One region of the Streptomyces sp. NPDC045778 genome, then DNA from elsewhere that is predicted to be linked to it. Evidence: predicted binding sites of a transcription regulator. Region 1 holds the regulator's gene; each other region holds the start of a gene.
The links. Region 1 encodes HrcA, which represses chaperone genes, less so after heat shock. Its sites were predicted from a motif close to TTNGCACTCNGNNNNNCNGAGTGCNAA; they were not measured.
Positions count from the first base shown of each region.

Region 2: groES (co-chaperone GroES) is a predicted target of HrcA. The motif match lies at 2,042-2,068, and genes of this name have one in related genera.
Region 3: groL (chaperonin GroEL) is a predicted target of HrcA. The motif match lies at 1,577-1,603, and genes of this name have one in related genera.

Region 1 is NZ_JBWKJZ010000006.1:276,733-282,270, reverse strand. Features, by position in the region: gene hemW (radical SAM family heme chaperone HemW) at 1-1,212, shown strand, start outside; gene AC07GB_RS10670 (DUF3097 domain-containing protein) at 1,244-2,065, opposite strand; gene AC07GB_RS10665 (MBL fold metallo-hydrolase) at 2,122-2,877, opposite strand; gene hrcA (heat-inducible transcriptional repressor HrcA) at 3,136-4,152, shown strand; gene dnaJ (molecular chaperone DnaJ) at 4,153-5,289, shown strand; gene AC07GB_RS10650 (nitronate monooxygenase) at 5,428-5,538, shown strand, end outside.
Region 2 is NZ_JBWKJZ010000004.1:245,366-250,903, reverse strand. Features, by position in the region: gene AC07GB_RS07150 (THUMP-like domain-containing protein) at 1-693, opposite strand, end outside; gene AC07GB_RS07145 (polysaccharide deacetylase family protein) at 784-1,719, shown strand; gene groES (co-chaperone GroES) at 2,215-2,523, shown strand; gene groL (chaperonin GroEL) at 2,678-4,300, shown strand; gene AC07GB_RS07130 (SDR family NAD(P)-dependent oxidoreductase) at 4,472-5,245, opposite strand; gene AC07GB_RS07125 (MOSC domain-containing protein) at 5,326-5,538, opposite strand, start outside.
Region 3 is NZ_JBWKJZ010000047.1:43,946-49,483, reverse strand. Features, by position in the region: gene groL (chaperonin GroEL) at 1-1,452, opposite strand, end outside; gene AC07GB_RS36715 (cold-shock protein) at 3,469-3,672, opposite strand; gene AC07GB_RS36710 (MoaD/ThiS family protein) at 4,149-4,424, opposite strand; gene thrC (threonine synthase) at 4,557-5,538, opposite strand, start outside.

The sequences.
Region 1 (5,538 bases):
CCCGATGGAGAACCCGTGCCCCAGGACGGGTCGCTCCCCGCGTCCGCCTTGGGCGGTACGGCCCCACTCGGCTTCTATCTGCACGTCCCGTACTGCGCCACGCGCTGCGGCTACTGCGACTTCAACACCTACACCGCCCCCGAGCTGCGCGGCACCGGCGGCGTCCTCGCCTCCCGCGACAACTACGCCGAGACCCTCGTCGAAGAGGTCCGCCTGGCCCGCAAGGTCCTCGGCGACGACCCGCGCCCGGTCCGTACGGTCTTCGTCGGCGGCGGCACGCCCACGCTGCTCGCCGCCGGTGACCTGGTGCGGATGCTGAGCGCCGTCCGCGACGAGTTCGGCCTCGCCGACGACGCGGAGATCACCACGGAGGCGAACCCGGAGTCGGTCGACCCGGCGTATCTGAGCGCCCTGCGCGAGGGCGGCTTCAACCGCGTCTCCTTCGGCATGCAGAGCGCCCGGCAGCACGTCCTGAAGATCCTCGACCGCACGCACACCCCGGGGCGGCCCGAGGCCTGCGTCGCCGAGGCCCGCGCGGCGGGCTTCGACCACGTGAACCTCGACCTGATCTACGGCACCCCCGGCGAGAGCGACGACGACTGGCGGGCCTCCCTCGACGCCGCGATCGGCGCCGGGCCCGACCATGTGTCCGCGTACGCCCTGATCGTCGAGGAGGGCACGCAGCTCGCCCGCCGCATCCGGCGCGGCGAGGTCCCCATGACGGACGACGACGTGCACGCCGACCGCTACCTGATCGCCGATGAGGCACTGTCGGCCGCCGGATTCCAGTGGTACGAGGTGTCCAACTGGGCCACGTCGGACGCGGGCCGCTGTCTGCACAACGAGCTGTACTGGCGGGGTGCCGACTGGTGGGGCGCGGGACCCGGCGCGCACAGCCACGTCGGGGGCGTGCGCTGGTGGAACGTGAAGCACCCGGGCGCGTACGCCGCCGCCCTCGCCGAGGGGCGCTCGCCGGGGGCCGGCCGCGAGCTGCTGGCGGACGAGGACCGGCGGGTGGAGCGGATCCTCCTCGAACTGCGCCTGCGGGAAGGCTGCCCGCTGGACCTGCTGCGCACCGAAGGCCTCGCGGCCTCGCGGCGCGCCCTCGCGGACGGCCTGCTGGCGCCCGGGCCCTACGAGAAGGGGCGGGCCGTGCTCACCCTGCGGGGCCGCCTGCTGGCCGACGCGGTGGTGCGGGACCTGGTGGACTGAGGGCCTGGTGGCCCGAGGCCCGCGCCGGGGGCTACGGGACGGGGGCCGTCACGAAATCGATCAGTTCCTCCACGCGGCCCAGCAGCGCCGGCTCCAGATCCTTGTAGCTGCGTACCGAGCCCAGGATCCGCTGCCAGGCCGCCCCGGTGTTCTCCGGCCAGCCCAGGGCCCGGCACACCCCGGTCTTCCAGTCCTGGCCGCGCGGCACGCGGGGCCAGGACTCGATGCCCAGGGACGACGGCTTCACCGCCTCCCAGACGTCGATGTACGGGTGTCCGACCACCAGCGCGTGCGGGCTGGAGACCTCGGCCGCGATCCGGGACTCCTTCGAGCCGGGGACGAGGTGGTCCACGAGGACGCCGAGGCGCGCGTCGGGGCCGGGCGCGAACTCCGCGACGATCGCCGGGAGGTCGTCGATGCCCTCCAGGTACTCGACGACGACGCCCTCGATGCGCAGGTCGTCGCCCCACACCTTCTCGACAAGCTCCGCGTCGTGGCGCCCCTCCACATAGATGCGCCCGGCGCGCGCCACCCGCGCCCGCGCCCCGGGGACGGCGATCGATCCTGACGCGGTGCGCGCGGGCCGCGAAGCCGCCTGGGCCTTGGGGCGGACCAGCGTGACGACCTTGCCCTCCAGGAGGAAGCCGCGCGGTGCCATCGGGAACACCCGGTGCTTGCCGAAGCGGTCCTCCAGGGTCACCGTCGGGCCCTCGGCGGTCTTCTCGCAGCGGATCACCGCGCCGCAGAATCCGGTCCCGACCTCCTCCACCACCAGGTCGGCTTCGGCGGGGACCTCGGGGACGGGGGCCGACCTCTTCCACGGCGGGGTGAGGTCCGGGTGGTAGCTGCGCATTCGACAGACGTTATGGCATGGGGTGATGTCCCGTCACGGGGACGTGCCCGCGCCGCTCACCGCACCCCGAACCGGACCGCGAGGTCCTCCCGCTGCGCCCGTACGAACGCCGCGTCGACGACCGCCCCGTGCCCGGGCACGTAGCGGGCGTCCGCTCCGCCGAGGCCGAGCAGCCGGTCGAGCGCGGCGGGCCACCGGCCCGGGACCGCGTCGGCGCCCGCCTGGGGTTCGCCCGACTCCTCCACGAGGTCGCCGCAGAAGACCACATCGGGTTCGCCCGGGTCGTGGCCCGGCACCAGGACGGCCAGGTCGTGGCCGGTGTGGCCGGGGCCGACGTTCGCCAGGAGCACCTGGACGCCGCCCAGGTCGAGGGTGCGCTCCCCGGACACCAGGTGCCGCGGGAGCACCAGGAGGTCGGCGGCCTCGGCGGCGGCGCGCGCGTCCAGGCCGTGGGCGACGGCGTCCCCGCGCAGGCCCTCGCGGTCCCGGTCGAGCACGGCGTCGACGCCGACCGCGCCGAACACCTCGACCCCGGCGAAGGCCGCCGCGCCGAGCACGTGGTCGAAGTGCGGGTGGGTCAGCGCGAGATGGGTCACACGGCGGCCCCCGCCGAGCAGCCGCCGGGCCTCGGCGCGCAGGAGCGCGCCCTCCCGCAGGCTGGACCCGGCCTCGATCATCAGGGCGGCCTCGTCGCCGACGACCAGGCCGGCCGTGCAGTCCCACACGGGGAGCCGGCGCCGCCCCACCCGCGAGGTGAGCGGCTCCCAGCCCGCGCCCCGCCAGTCCGGGGCCGGTGTCGCGCTTACGTCCATACGGTGACGCTAACGCCATACGGTGACGCTAACGCCGCCGCCCGTCGCGGGCAGCGGACGGGTGGCCCGGCGTGCGGGCGCGACCGGGCCGGTGGCACGGGCCACACGTGGGCATGAGTAAAGGAGTCGGCCCTTGCCGGGGCTGTACCCGACGGCCGTACACTGACTCGATGAAGGTTGGCACTCGCGCGTGGTGAGTGCCAGGGTGGGGCCGCCGCGGGGGCTCAGGACGAGGGAAGAGAGCTGGAGGTGTGCGCGATGCTCAGTGAACGCAGGCTCGAGGTGCTCCGCGCCATCGTCCATGACTACGTAGGCACCCAGGAGCCCGTCGGCTCCAAGGCGCTCACCGAGCGTCACCACTTGGGGGTCTCTCCGGCCACGGTCCGTAACGACATGGCGGCGCTGGAGGAGGAAGGGTTCATCGCCCAGCCCCACACCAGCGCCGGGCGCATCCCCACCGACAAGGGCTACCGGCTGTTCGTGGACAAGCTGGCGGGCGTCAAGCCGCTCAGCTCCCCCGAGCGCCGCGCGATTCAGAACTTCCTGGACGGCGCCGTCGACCTGGACGACGTCGTGGGCCGTACGGTGCGGCTGCTCGCGCAGCTGACCCGGCAGGTCGCCGTGGTGCAGTACCCGTCCCTGACGCGGTCGACGGTGCGCCACGTGGAACTGCTCGCGCTCGCCCCGGCCCGGCTCATGCTCGTGCTGATCACGGACACGGGCCGGGTCGAGCAGCGTCTGATCGACTGCCCGGCGCCGTTCGGGGAAACGTCACTCGCGGACCTGCGGGCCCGGCTCAACAGCCGGGTCGCGGGCCGCAGGTTCACGGACGTGCCGCAGCTCGTCCAGGACCTGCCCGAGTCCTTCGACAAGGAGGACCAGGCCACGGTGGCGACGGTCCTGTCCACCCTCCTCGAAACCCTGGTCGAGGAGAACGAGGAGCGGATGATGATCGGCGGAACGGCCAATCTCACCCGCTTCGGACATGACTTCCCTCTCACGATCCGGCCGGTCCTCGAGGCCCTGGAGGAACAGGTCGTCCTCCTCAAGTTGCTTGGTGAGGCTACGGATTCGGGCATGACCGTGAAGATCGGTCATGAGAACGCCCACGAGGGACTCAGCTCCACGTCCGTGGTCTCCGTCGGCTACGGTTCGGGAGGCGAGGCAGTGGCCAAGCTAGGCGTGGTCGGACCGACCCGCATGGACTATCCGGGAACGATGGGAGCAGTACGCGCAGTGGCACGTTACGTCGGACAGATCCTGGCGGAGTCGTAAGTGGCCACGGACTACTACGCCGTACTCGGCGTGCGCCGCGACGCGTCCCAGGACGAGATCAAGAAGGCCTTCCGGCGGCTCGCGCGCGAGCTGCACCCGGACGTCAATCCCGATCCCAAGACGCAAGAGCGCTTCAAAGAGATCAACGCGGCCTACGAGGTCCTCTCGGACCCGCAGAAGAAGCAGGTCTACGACCTCGGTGGCGACCCGCTGTCCCAGTCGGGCGGCGCGGGCGCGGGCGGTTTCGGAGCCGGTGGCTTCGGCAACTTCTCGGACATCATGGACGCGTTCTTCGGTACGGCGTCGCAGCGCGGGCCGCGCTCGCGCACCCGCCGCGGCCAGGACGCCATGATCCGCCTCGAGATCGAGCTGGACGAGGCGGCCTTCGGCACGACGAAGGACATCCAGGTCGACACGGCCGTCGTCTGCACGACGTGCTCCGGCGAGGGTGCCGCGCCCGGCACCTCCGCGCAGACCTGTGACATGTGCCGCGGCCGCGGCGAGGTGTCCCAGGTCACGCGGTCCTTCCTCGGCCAGGTCATGACCTCGCGGCCCTGCCCCCAGTGCCAGGGCTTCGGCACCGTGGTGCCCACGCCGTGCCCCGAGTGCGCGGGCGACGGCCGGATCCGCTCGCGGCGCACCCTCACGGTGAAGATCCCCGCGGGTGTCGACAACGGCACGCGGATCCAGCTCGCGGGCGAGGGCGAGGTCGGCCCGGGCGGTGGCCCGGCCGGCGACCTCTACGTGGAGATCCACGAGCTGCCGCACGCCGTCTTCCAGCGGCGCGGCGACGATCTGCACTGCACCGTCACCATTCCGATGACGGCGGCCTCGCTCGGTACGAAGGTGCCGCTGGAGACGCTCGACGGCGTCGAGGAGGTCGACATCCGGCCCGGCACGCAGTCCGGGCAGTCGATCCCGCTGCACGGGCGCGGCGTCACGCATCTGCGGGGCGGCGGACGCGGTGACCTGATCGTGCACGTGGAGGTCCTCACGCCCACGAAGCTGGACGCCGAGCAGGAGCGGCTGCTGCGGGAGCTGGCGAAGCTGCGCGGCGAGGAGCGGCCCACGGGTCAGTTCCAGCCGGGGCAGCAGGGCCTGTTCTCCCGCCTGAAGGACGCGTTCAACGGGCGTTAGCGCTTGACGGGTGGGCCCGGCTTCCCGGTTGCTCGGCACCTGGGGGCCGTGCCCACCCGTCCCGCCCTGCGGGACGATTGCCCACGGTAGGAAGCACCCCGCACGAGGCGGCCCCGCCGGACGTGGCACGATGCGCGTATGGTCTCCCCTCTCCATGCTCTCTGTCGTCATCCGATCGTGCAGGCCCCGATGGCGGGCGGGGCCTCGACCCCGCAGCTCGCGGCGGCCGTGTCCGAGGCCGGGGGGCTC
Region 2 (5,538 bases), on a different contig from region 1:
CCACTCGGCCTCCGCCTCCTCGGGCACCGCCTCGTGCGGGATGCCGGGGGCGATCTTCAGGGCCGCGCGCGGGGCCTTGCGGGCGGCGGCCACCGCCCAGGACAGCGGGGGCGAGTACGCCTCCGGGTCGAAGATGCGGCCGCGCCCGCCCCTGCGCGCCGGGTCCACGAAGACCGCGTCGTAGCCGCCGGTGTCCACCCGCGTGACGTCCGCCTCGCGGACCTCGATGAGGTGGTCCAGGCCGAGGGCGACGGCGTTGGCCCGGGCGACCGCGCAGGTCAGCGGGTCGCGGTCGACGGCGAGGACCTCGATCCCGGCCCGCGCGAGCGCGAGCGCGTCGCCGCCGATGCCGCCGCACAGGTCGGCGATCCGCCGCACGCCGAGCGCCTTGAACCGCTCCGCCCGGTACGTCGCGACGGACGTGCGCGTGGACTGCTCGACGCCGTTCGGCGTGAAGAACATCCGCGCCGCGTCCCCCGCGCCGAACTTCGCCACCGCCCGCTGCCGCAGGCGCGCCTGGGCGAGCGCCGCCGAGACCAGGTCGGCGGGGTGGTCGCGGCGCAGCCGGGTCGCGACCGCGAGTTCCTCGGCCGGTTCGACGTCCCGTACGGCGTCGAGGAGGGCTGTGCCCTCGTCGGTGAGGAGCGCGGCGAAGGCCGTCGTGGAGGGCTGCGGATCGTGCGGAGCGTTCACCGGCCCATTGTGGGCCAGTCGGTGGAAGGTGCGCGTCCGGCGGCGGTGTCGAGCCCTCGGCAGGGCCGTGAACTGCGAGGATCCGGCGCCATGCGACTAGTACGACAAAATGGAAAGTCAGCCGTAAAGGTGAGGAAAAGGGCGGTGCTCGCCCTTGCCGCGCTCGGCGCGGGCGCGGTCGCCTCGGGCTGCGCCTCGGACGCGGGCCCGGGGCGCGAGCACGGCGCGCCCGCCGCCCACGGCCAGCAGCCCCGGCTCGCCCCGCCCGCCCAGGCCCTGCGCGAGTACGCCCGGCGGCTGCGCGCGAGCCAGGCCGCGCGGGCCGCCGCCGCGAAGCGCTGGGGCCTGGCGAAGGTGCCCCTGACGGCGCCCGCCCCGCCTGCCGTGAAGCCGCGCCTCACCACGCGCGCGGGCTTCGAGGTGCGGGGGCAGGCGGAGCTGCCGCCGGTGTTCACCACGGTCCCGACCAAGCACAAGGTCGTCTTCCTGACCGTCGACGACGGCGCCGAGAAGGACCCCGCCTTCCTGCGGATGATGAGCGAGCTGCGGATCCCGTACACCGCGTTCCTCAGCGACTACCTGGTCAAGGAGGACTACGGCTACTTCAAGCGGATGCGGGACCACGGCGTCGCGCTGAACAACCACACCCTCAACCACCGCTATCTGCCCGGCCTTTCGTACGCGGCCCAGCGGCGGGAGATCTGCGGCATGCAGGATCTCATCGAGCGGCGCTACGGCAAGCGCCCCGAGCTGTTCCGGCCGCCGTACGGCAACTACAACCGCGACACCCTGCGCGCCGCCAAGTCCTGCGGCGTCAAGGCGGTGCCGCTGTGGGCGTCCGAGGGCTTCGCCGACCACATGGAGTGGCGCGAATGGGACAAGGACCTGCACCCCGGCGACATCATCCTCACCCACTTCCGGGGCCGCGAGGACTGGAAGGGCACGATGCCCGACATGGTCCGCACGGTTCTGCGGACGGTCACCGGCAGGGGGTACGCGGTAGCCCGCCTGGAGGACTACCTGTGAGGCGCGCCACGGCCACGGCGACCCTCCTGCTCCTCCTGCCGCTGACGGGCTGCGCCCAGTCGGTGGACCCGATCGAAAGGCTGGGCCGAAAAGCGGCCGAAAAGTTCCCGCGGAAGGAAAGCTCCCGCTGTGCCCGGCAGCCGCTGACCGGGCCCCGGGCGGAGAAGCCGCTGCCCGGGCGCGGCCCCAGCACCCCGGCGGCCCGCGCGGAACCCGCCCAGGACGCGGAACGTTGCCCGGAGGGGCCCCGGCCCACAGCCTCGTCCACAGCCCCGCGCTAGCCCCCCCGCAGAGGGAAACCTGCCAAGCCGGCGGCGGGCAATTGGCACTCCGCTTGACCGAGTGCTAATCGCCGTCCTAGTCTCGGGCCTGGCACTCCCACCTGGAGAGTGCCAGAAGCGACGGGCAGGTCCGGCACCCGCGACGACGGATCGACCTGGTCGCCACCTCTAGATCAGTTAACCCCGCGAGATCTCCGAAGGGGGAGGTCGGATCGTGACGACCGCCAGCTCCAAGGTTGCCATCAAGCCGCTCGAGGACCGCATCGTGGTCCAGCCGCTCGACGCCGAGCAGACCACGGCCTCTGGCCTGGTTATCCCGGACACCGCGAAGGAGAAGCCCCAGGAGGGCGCCGTCCTCGCCGTGGGCCCGGGCCGCTTCGAGAACGGCGAGCGCCTTCCGCTCGACGTGAAGGTCGGCGACGTCGTGCTCTACAGCAAGTACGGCGGCACCGAGGTGAAGTACAACGGCGACGAGTACCTGGTGCTCTCCGCCCGCGACGTGCTCGCGATCATCGAGAAGTGATCGCACGCCCGGCCTGCGCCACGCAGTGACCGGGCGGCACCACCTGCTTCAACCGGCAGATTTGCTTCGCGCCGCGCCCCTGGTCCCCGCTGATGCCGGGCGGCGAGGGGCGCGGTTCGTTCACACGAGTTTCCGAGAGGGCTGAAACGCTCCCATGGCGAAGATCCTGAAGTTCGACGAGGACGCCCGTCGCGCCCTCGAGCGCGGCGTCAACAAGCTTGCCGACACCGTCAAGGTCACGATCGGCCCCAAGGGCCGCAACGTCGTGATCGACAAGAAGTTCGGCGCCCCCACCATCACCAACGACGGTGTCACCATCGCCCGCGAGGTCGAGGTCGAGGACCCGTACGAGAACCTCGGCGCCCAGCTGGTGAAGGAGGTGGCGACCAAGACCAACGACATCGCTGGTGACGGCACCACCACCGCCACCGTGCTCGCCCAGGCCCTGGTCAAGGAAGGCCTGCGCAACGTCGCCGCCGGTGCCTCCCCGGCCGCCCTGAAGAAGGGCATCGACGCCGCCGTCAAGGCCGTCTCCGACGAGCTGCTCGCCACCGCGCGGCCGATCGACGACAAGTCCGACATCGCCGCCGTGGCCGGGCTCTCCGCCCAGGACCAGCAGGTCGGCGAGCTGATCGCCGAGGCGATGGACAAGGTCGGCAAGGACGGTGTCATCACCGTCGAGGAGTCCAACACCTTCGGCCTCGAGCTGGACTTCACCGAGGGCATGGCCTTCGACAAGGGCTACCTGTCGCCGTACTTCGTGACGGACCAGGAGCGCATGGAGGCCGTCCTGGAGGACCCGTACATCCTCATCCACCAGGGCAAGATCTCCTCCATCCAGGACCTGCTCCCGCTCCTGGAGAAGGTCATCCAGGCCGGCTCCTCCAAGCCGCTCCTGATCATCGCCGAGGACGTCGAGGGCGAGGCCCTCTCCACCCTCGTCGTGAACAAGATCCGCGGCACCTTCAACGCCGTCGCGGTGAAGGCCCCCGGCTTCGGCGACCGCCGCAAGGCGATGCTCGGCGACATGGCCACCCTCACCGGCGGCACCGTCGTCGCCGAGGAGGTCGGCCTCAAGCTCGACCAGGTCGGCCTGGACGTGCTCGGCTCCGCCCGCCGCGTGACGATCACCAAGGACGACACCACCATCGTCGACGGCGGCGGCAACGCCGGTGACGTCGAGGGCCGCGTCGCCCAGATCAAGGCCGAGATCGAGACCACCGACTCCGACTGGGACCGCGAGAAGCTCCAGGAGCGCCTCGCGAAGCTGGCCGGCGGCGTGTGCGTGATCAAGGTCGGCGCCGCCACCGAGGTGGAGCTGAAGGAGAAGAAGCACCGTCTGGAGGACGCCATCTCCGCGACCCGCGCCGCGGTCGAGGAGGGCATCGTCTCCGGTGGTGGCTCCGCGCTCGTCCACGCCGCCAAGGTCCTCGAGGGCAACCTCGACCTGACCGGTGACGAGGCCACCGGTGTCGCGGTCGTCCGCAGCGCCGCCGTGGAGCCGCTGCGCTGGATCGCCGAGAACGCCGGCCTCGAGGGCTACGTCATCACCACCAAGGTGGCGGAGCTGGAGAAGGGCCAGGGCTTCAACGCCGCGACCGGCGAGTACGTCGACCTGGTCAAGGCCGGCGTCATCGACCCCGTGAAGGTCACGCGCTCCGCCCTGGAGAACGCGGCCTCCATCGCCTCCCTGCTGCTCACGACCGAGACCCTGGTCGTCGAGAAGCCGGCCGAGGAAGAGGCCGAGGCCGGTCACGGCCACGGGCACGCCCACTGAGCGTGAGCTGAGTCGATCGGCCGGCCACGGCTGACCGGAGGCCCGGCACCCCGTCGCGGGGTGCCGGGCCTCCGGCGTTCCCGGCTTCGCGTCTGCCGGGTTGCTTCCTGTCGCCGGGCGCGGGCCGTGGTCCGTCCTCGCGCGGTTCCCCGCGCGCCTTCGGGGCGCCTTCTATCGCGGCCCGTACTTCCGTCCGGTTCGTGACGTCACCCCGCCGAGCAGGGCGCGCGGCGTCACCTTCACCACGCCCATCATGGCCTTGTAGCGCGGGTCGGGCACGGAGAGGGCCTTGCCGCGGGCCAGGTCGGTCAGGGCGGTGGCGACAAGCTTGTCCGCGTCGAGCCACATCCACTTGGGGATGTTGTCCGTGCCCATGCCCGCCCGCTCGTGGAACTCGGTGCGGACGAAGCCGGGGCACAGGGCCATGAGCCGCACCCCGGACCCGGCGAGGTCACGGGCCACGCCCTGGGTGAACTGCACGATCCACGCCTTCGACGCCCCGTACGTGCCGCGCGGCACGAAGGCTGCCACCGACGCCACGTTCACGACGCCCCCGCGCCCGCGCTCCCGCATCGACTCCACCGCCGCCGTCGTCAGCCGGAGCACCGCCTCGCAGTGCACCTTCAGCATCGTCAGCTCGTCGGCGATCGGGACCTCCAGATAGCGGCCCTTGTTGGCGAAGCCCGCGTTGTTGACGAGGAGGTCGACCGGGTCACGGCGGTTCGCGAGCCGCTGCTCCACGGCCGCGATCCCGTCGTCCGTGGCGAGGTCCGCCGACAGGACCTCCACCTCGATCCCGTGCCGGTCGTGCAACTCGGTCGCCTGCTCCCGCAGCCGCTTCGTGTCGCGCGCCACCAGGACGAGGTTGTGGCCGTCGGTGGCCAGGCGGCGCGCGAAGGCGGCGCCGATCCCTGAGGTCGCACCCGTGATGAGAGCCGTAGTCATGCACCAAGGCTAGTGAGGCCGCGGCCGCTCCCGCGCCACGCGCCCCGTGCGCACCGCCCGCGCCCGCGCCCCGGCGCGTGTCAACCGCCGTGCTTCTCCACGTACTTGAGGGCCTGCTCCGTCGACTCGGGGTGCAGCGCGTCCCCCGCCGCGAGCAGCCGCGGCAGCAGCGCGCGCTCCGTGGTCACCGCCCTGAACTGTAGGGCGACGGTGATGTCGTGGTCCGGCCGGTGCGCTGTCTCGACCGCGTCACCCACCTGGATCTCGCCCGGTTCGAGCACCCGCAGGTACGC
Region 3 (5,538 bases), on a different contig from region 1:
GTCCACGTACTCGCCGTTCGCGGCGTTCAGGCCGTGACCCGGGGTGAGGTTGCGGACCTTCTCCACGATGACGCCACCCTCGAGCCCGGCGTTCACGGAGATCTGCTTCAGCGGGGCCTCGAGCGCGAGCTTGACGGCGGCGGCGCCAGTGGCCTCGTCGCCCTCCAGCTCCAGCTTCTCGAACACCGAGGAGGCCTGGAGCAGGGCCACGCCACCACCGGCGACGATGCCCTCCTCGACGGCCGCCTTCGCGTTGCGAACGGCGTCCTCGATGCGGTGCTTGCGCTCCTTCAGCTCCACCTCGGTCGCGGCACCGGCCTTGATGACGGCCACGCCGCCCGCGAGCTTCGCCAGGCGCTCCTGGAGCTTCTCGCGGTCGTAGTCCGAGTCGCTGTTCTCGATCTCGGCGCGGATCTGGTTGACCCGGCCCTGGACGGCCTCGGAGTCACCGGCACCGTCGACGATCGTGGTCTCGTCCTTGGTGATGACGACCTTGCGGGCGCGGCCGAGCAGGTCCAGACCGGCGTTCTCCAGCTTGAGGCCGACCTCCTCGGAGATGACCGTGCCGCCCGTGAGGATGGCGATGTCACCGAGCATGGCCTTGCGGCGGTCGCCGAAGCCCGGGGCCTTGACGGCGACGGACTTGAAGGTGCCACGGATCTTGTTGACGACCAGCGTGGACAGGGCCTCGCCCTCGACGTCCTCGGCGATGATCAGCAGCGGCTTGCCCGACTGCATGACCTTCTCCAGGAGCGGAAGGAGGTCCTTCACGTTGGAGATCTTGGAGTTGACGATGAGGATGTACGGGTCCTCGAGCGACGCCTCCATGCGCTCCATGTCGGTCGCGAAGTACGCCGAGATGTAGCCCTTGTCGAAGCGCATGCCCTCGGTCAGCTCAAGCTCCAGACCGAAGGTCTGGGACTCCTCGACCGTGATGACGCCTTCCTTGCCGACCTTGTCCATGGCCTCGGCGATCAGCTCGCCGATCTGGGTGTCGGCGGCGGAGATGGAGGCCGTGGACGCGATCTGCTCCTTGGTCTCGACCTCCTTGGCCTGGTCGAGCAGGGCGCCCGAGACGGCCTCGACGGCCTTCTCGATGCCGCGCTTCAGGGCCATGGGGTTGGCACCCGCGGCCACGTTGCGCAGGCCCTCGCGGACCAGCGCCTGGGCCAGGACGGTCGCGGTCGTCGTGCCGTCACCGGCGACGTCGTCCGTCTTCTTCGCGACCTCCTTGACCAGCTCGGCGCCGATCTTCTCGTACGGGTCCTCGAGCTCGATCTCCTTGGCGATGGACACACCATCGTTGGTGATCGTGGGGGCGCCCCACTTCTTCTCGAGGACGACGTTGCGACCCTTGGGGCCCAGGGTCACCTTGACGGCGTCGGCGAGCTGGTTCATGCCGCGCTCGAGGCCGCGCCGTGCCTCCTCGTCGAACGCGATGATCTTGGCCATGTGAAGTGGTCCTCCCGGACAGGGGTGGAAAAACTCGGACCGCGCCGGCGCCCGCGACGGACGGCCTGCCTGCCTTGTGGTTCCTTGCCCCACCCGGCCTGCGGGCCTCGCCCACCCGGTCCTTCTGTCACTCTCACTCGTAGAGTGCTAACGCCAATGATTAGCACTCGCCCCCTCCGAGTGCAAGGTCGCCCCCACACACTGGGGTCCGGCTTCCTCACTTCCCCTCCTGCCCGGGGGTCCCTGGGAACCCTGGCTGCGCATGCGAGCCCCGGCTGCCGCCCGGGGGCGCGGCCTGTCGGCCCCTCGGGCCTCGCCGCCCGGCTGCCGCCCGGCCGCCCCTCGGGTGCGGCCTTGGTGGCTGGGGGGCTGGGGGGCTGCCGCCTGCTCGTCCCTCGGGCGCGGCCCTGGCCGCTGGGGGCGCTGCCGCCTGCTCGTCCCTCGGGTGCGGCCCTGGCCGCTGGGGGGGCTGGGGGCGCTGCCGCCTGCTCATCCCTCGGGCGCGGCCCTGGCCGCTGGGGGCGCTGCCGCCTGCTCATCCCTCAGGCGCGGCCCTGGCCGCTGAGGGCGCTGCCGCCTGCTCATCCCTCGGGCGCGGCTCGTCGCCCACGACACCGGCGCTGGCGCGCCGGATGCCTCCCACCCACCCGCCCATTGCTCGGCAGTGCACCGCCCGGGCAGGAAAGCGACCACCCGCTCGCGCGTGGAACATCTGCCGCAGAACGGTGGCGCCGCTGCCGCCTGCCCGTCCCTCAGGCGCGGCTCGTCGCCCACGACACCGGCGCTGGCGCGCCGGATGCCTCCCACCCACCCGCCCATTGCTCGGCAGTGCACCGCCCGGGCAGGGAAGCGACTACCTGGCCCCGAACCAGCGCGAAACGCGCGCCGCGCAACCCCAGCCGCTGCCACCCGCCCCCGCCGCCCACAACACCGCCGCTAACGCGCCGGATACCTCCCACCCACCCACCCATTGCTCAGCAGCGCACCGCCCGGGCAGGCAAGCGCCCATCCGCTCGCGCGTGAAACATCCGCCACAGAACAGTGCCGCCGAGGGCGACAGCCCGCGCCGTGAAGCTGCGCCTGGTCATGGGCGGGAGACATCCGCCGTGGTAGCGACGGAGGCGACAGCCCGCGCCGGGGACTCCGTGGTCATGGGCGGGTGGGTGGGAGACATCCGGCGCGGAGCGACGGTGACGGGCGACGACGGCCCGCGGCCGAGGGACGGGGCGCCCGCGCCGGAACCCGGCTGGTCATGGGCCGGCGGTGGGAGACATCCGGCGCGGAGCGACGGTGACGGTGATGGGGGGGGCAACGGCCCGCACCCGAGAGACGGGTAGCCCGCGCCAGGGGCTGCCTGGCCATGGGTGGGCGGGTGGGAAGCATCCGGCGCGGAGCGGCAACGGCCCGCGGCCGAGGGACGGGGCGCCCGCGCCGGAACCCGGCTGGTCATGGGCGGGCGGGTGGCATCCGGGGCGGAGCGGTGACGGCTCGCGGCCAAGGGGCCGGGCGCCCGGCGCCGGAACCCGGCTGGTCATGGGCGGGCGGTGGGAGACATCCGGCGCGGAGCGACGGTGACGGAGGGCCACGGCCCGCACCCGAGAGACGGGCCGCCCGCGCCAGGGACTGCCTGGCCATGGGCGGGCGGGTGGGCGGCATCCGGCCCGGAGCGGTGACGGCTCGCGGCCGAGGGGCGGGGCGTCCGGGCCGGGGGCCCGGTCATGGGCGGGCGGGTGGGCGGCATCCGGCCCGGAGCGGTGACGGCTCGCGGCCGAGGGGCGGGGCGTCCGGTCCGGGGGCCCGGTCATGGGCGGGCGGGAAGCATCCGGCGCGGAGCGGCGGCGGCTCGTGGCCGGGGGGCAGGGGCTGCCTGGTCATGGGCGGGTGGGTGGGGGGCATCCGGCGCGGAGTGGAGGCGGCAGGCCGGGGGCCCGGGCCCGGAGGGGGACGGCGGAAGGCCCGCCTCCCGGTGAGGGAGGCGGGCCCTTGCGTCGCTGGTGGCCGATCGCGCCAAGCCGATCAGACGGCGAGCTTGACCATGTCCGCCTGCGGACCCTTCTGGCCCTGCGAGATCTCGAACTCGACTCGCTGACCTTCTTCCAGGGTGCGGTAGCCGTCCATCTGAATCGCGCTGTAGTGGACGAAAACATCCGCACCACCGTCGACCGCGATGAAGCCGTATCCCTTCTCCGCGTTGAACCACTTGACGGTGCCCTGAGCCATGCCTAACTCCCCTATTACTGGCCCTTGCGCAGGACCGCACTTCGCGGACCCGGGTCAGACCTCACTCCCCATGGGTTGGGGGTGTGCGCCGGAACGCGTCGACCGCGGCTGAATGTATCTGCCCAACTGCCGTCTGCAACAGGTCAATCGGACGAGAATTCTGGGCAGGGCCGATCGCCGATATGCGGAGAATTCACCGGGGTTCAGGGCAAGTCGGGCCAGGCAAAAGCCACGTTCGGCTCAAATAGGCAGGACACTTTGGCTACTTCTTGTCGGCTCCGAGGCCGACTTCATCCGGGCGACTGACGCCGCCGGACACCAATAGCGAAGCTCCATTCCCAACTGTACCGCGATCAACCATGCAGAATTGCCCCCTCCGCTTCTCTCGTGGTGGGGGCAATCGGAGTAACTCTGCGCAGGGACAGGGGTCGTTGTATACGAAAACGCGTGTACGAAGCGGCCCCCGGCGCGGCGGTTCAGCCGCCGGCCACCGCCGGAATGATCGAGACGCCCGCGCCGTCGGGCGTCGCCGTTTCCAGGCCCTGCTCGAAGCGCACGTCGTCGTCGTTGACGTACACGTTCACGAAGCGGCGCAGCTTGCCCTGGTCGTCCAGGACGCGGGCGGCGATGCCGGTGTGGTTCTTCTCCAGGTCGGCGATGACCTCGGCGAGGGTGGCCCCCTCGGCGCTCACCTCGGCCTGCCCACCGGTGTACGTACGGAGGATGGTCGGAATGCGGACGTTGACGCTCATACTCTTCACCTCGGTAGTTCAGACAGGGCGCCCGGTACGGGAGCGCCCCGAAGGGGCGCGGGGAACTGCGTGAACTGCGCGACCAGCCACAGCGAACCCGCTGACGAAATGAGGACCTGTGACTCCACGGCGCTAGCCCGCAAGCCCCGCGGAGCGGAACGCCTCCAGGCTCGGCCGGATCGTCGCGGTCGCCTGGGACGTCGCCGCGACCGCGTCGAGGGTCTTCAGGCCGTCGCCGGTGTTGAGGACCACCGTGGTCAGGGAGGGGTCGATGAGGCCCGCCTCGATCAGCTTGCGCGTGACCCCGACGGTCACGCCGCCCGCGGTCTCCGCGAAGATGCCCTCCGTGCGCGCCAGGAGCTTGATCGCGTCGACGACCTGCTCGTCGGTCACGTCCTCCACCGCGCCGCCCGTGCGCCGGGCGATGTCCAGGACGTACGGGCCGTCGGCCGGGTTGCCGATCGCGAGCGACTTGGCGATGGTGTCCGGCTTCTGGGGGCGCACGACGTCGTGGCCCGCCTTGAAGGCGGCGGAGACCGGCGAGCAGCCCTCCGCCTGGGCGCCGAAGATCTTGTACGGCTTGTCCGCGACGAGGCCCAGCGCGATGAGTTCCTTGAGGCCCTTGTCGATCTTCGTGAGCTGCGACCCCGAGGCGATCGGGATCACGAGCTGGTCCGGCAGTTCCCAGCCGAGCTGCTCGCAGATCTCGTACGCGAGGGTCTTGGAGCCCTCGCCGTAGTACGGCCGCAGGTTCACGTTGACGAAGCCCCAGCCCTCGCCGAGCGGGTCGCCGATCAGCTCGGAGCAGAAGCGGTTCACGTCGTCGTAGTTGCCCTCGATGCCGACAAGCTCGCCGCCGTAGACCGCGGCCATGACGACCTTGCCCTGCTCCAGGTCGTGCGGGATGAACACGCAGGAGCGGAAGCCCGCGCGGGCGGCGGCGGCGCCGACGGCTCCGGCGAGGTTGCCCGTGGAGGAGCAGGACAGGGTGGTGAAGCCGAAGGCGCGCGCGGCCTCCAGGGCCTGCGCGACGACGCGGTCCTTGAAGGAGTGCGTGGGGTTGCCCGAGTCGTCCTTGACGAACAACTTGCCCGGCTCGACGCCCAGTTCACGG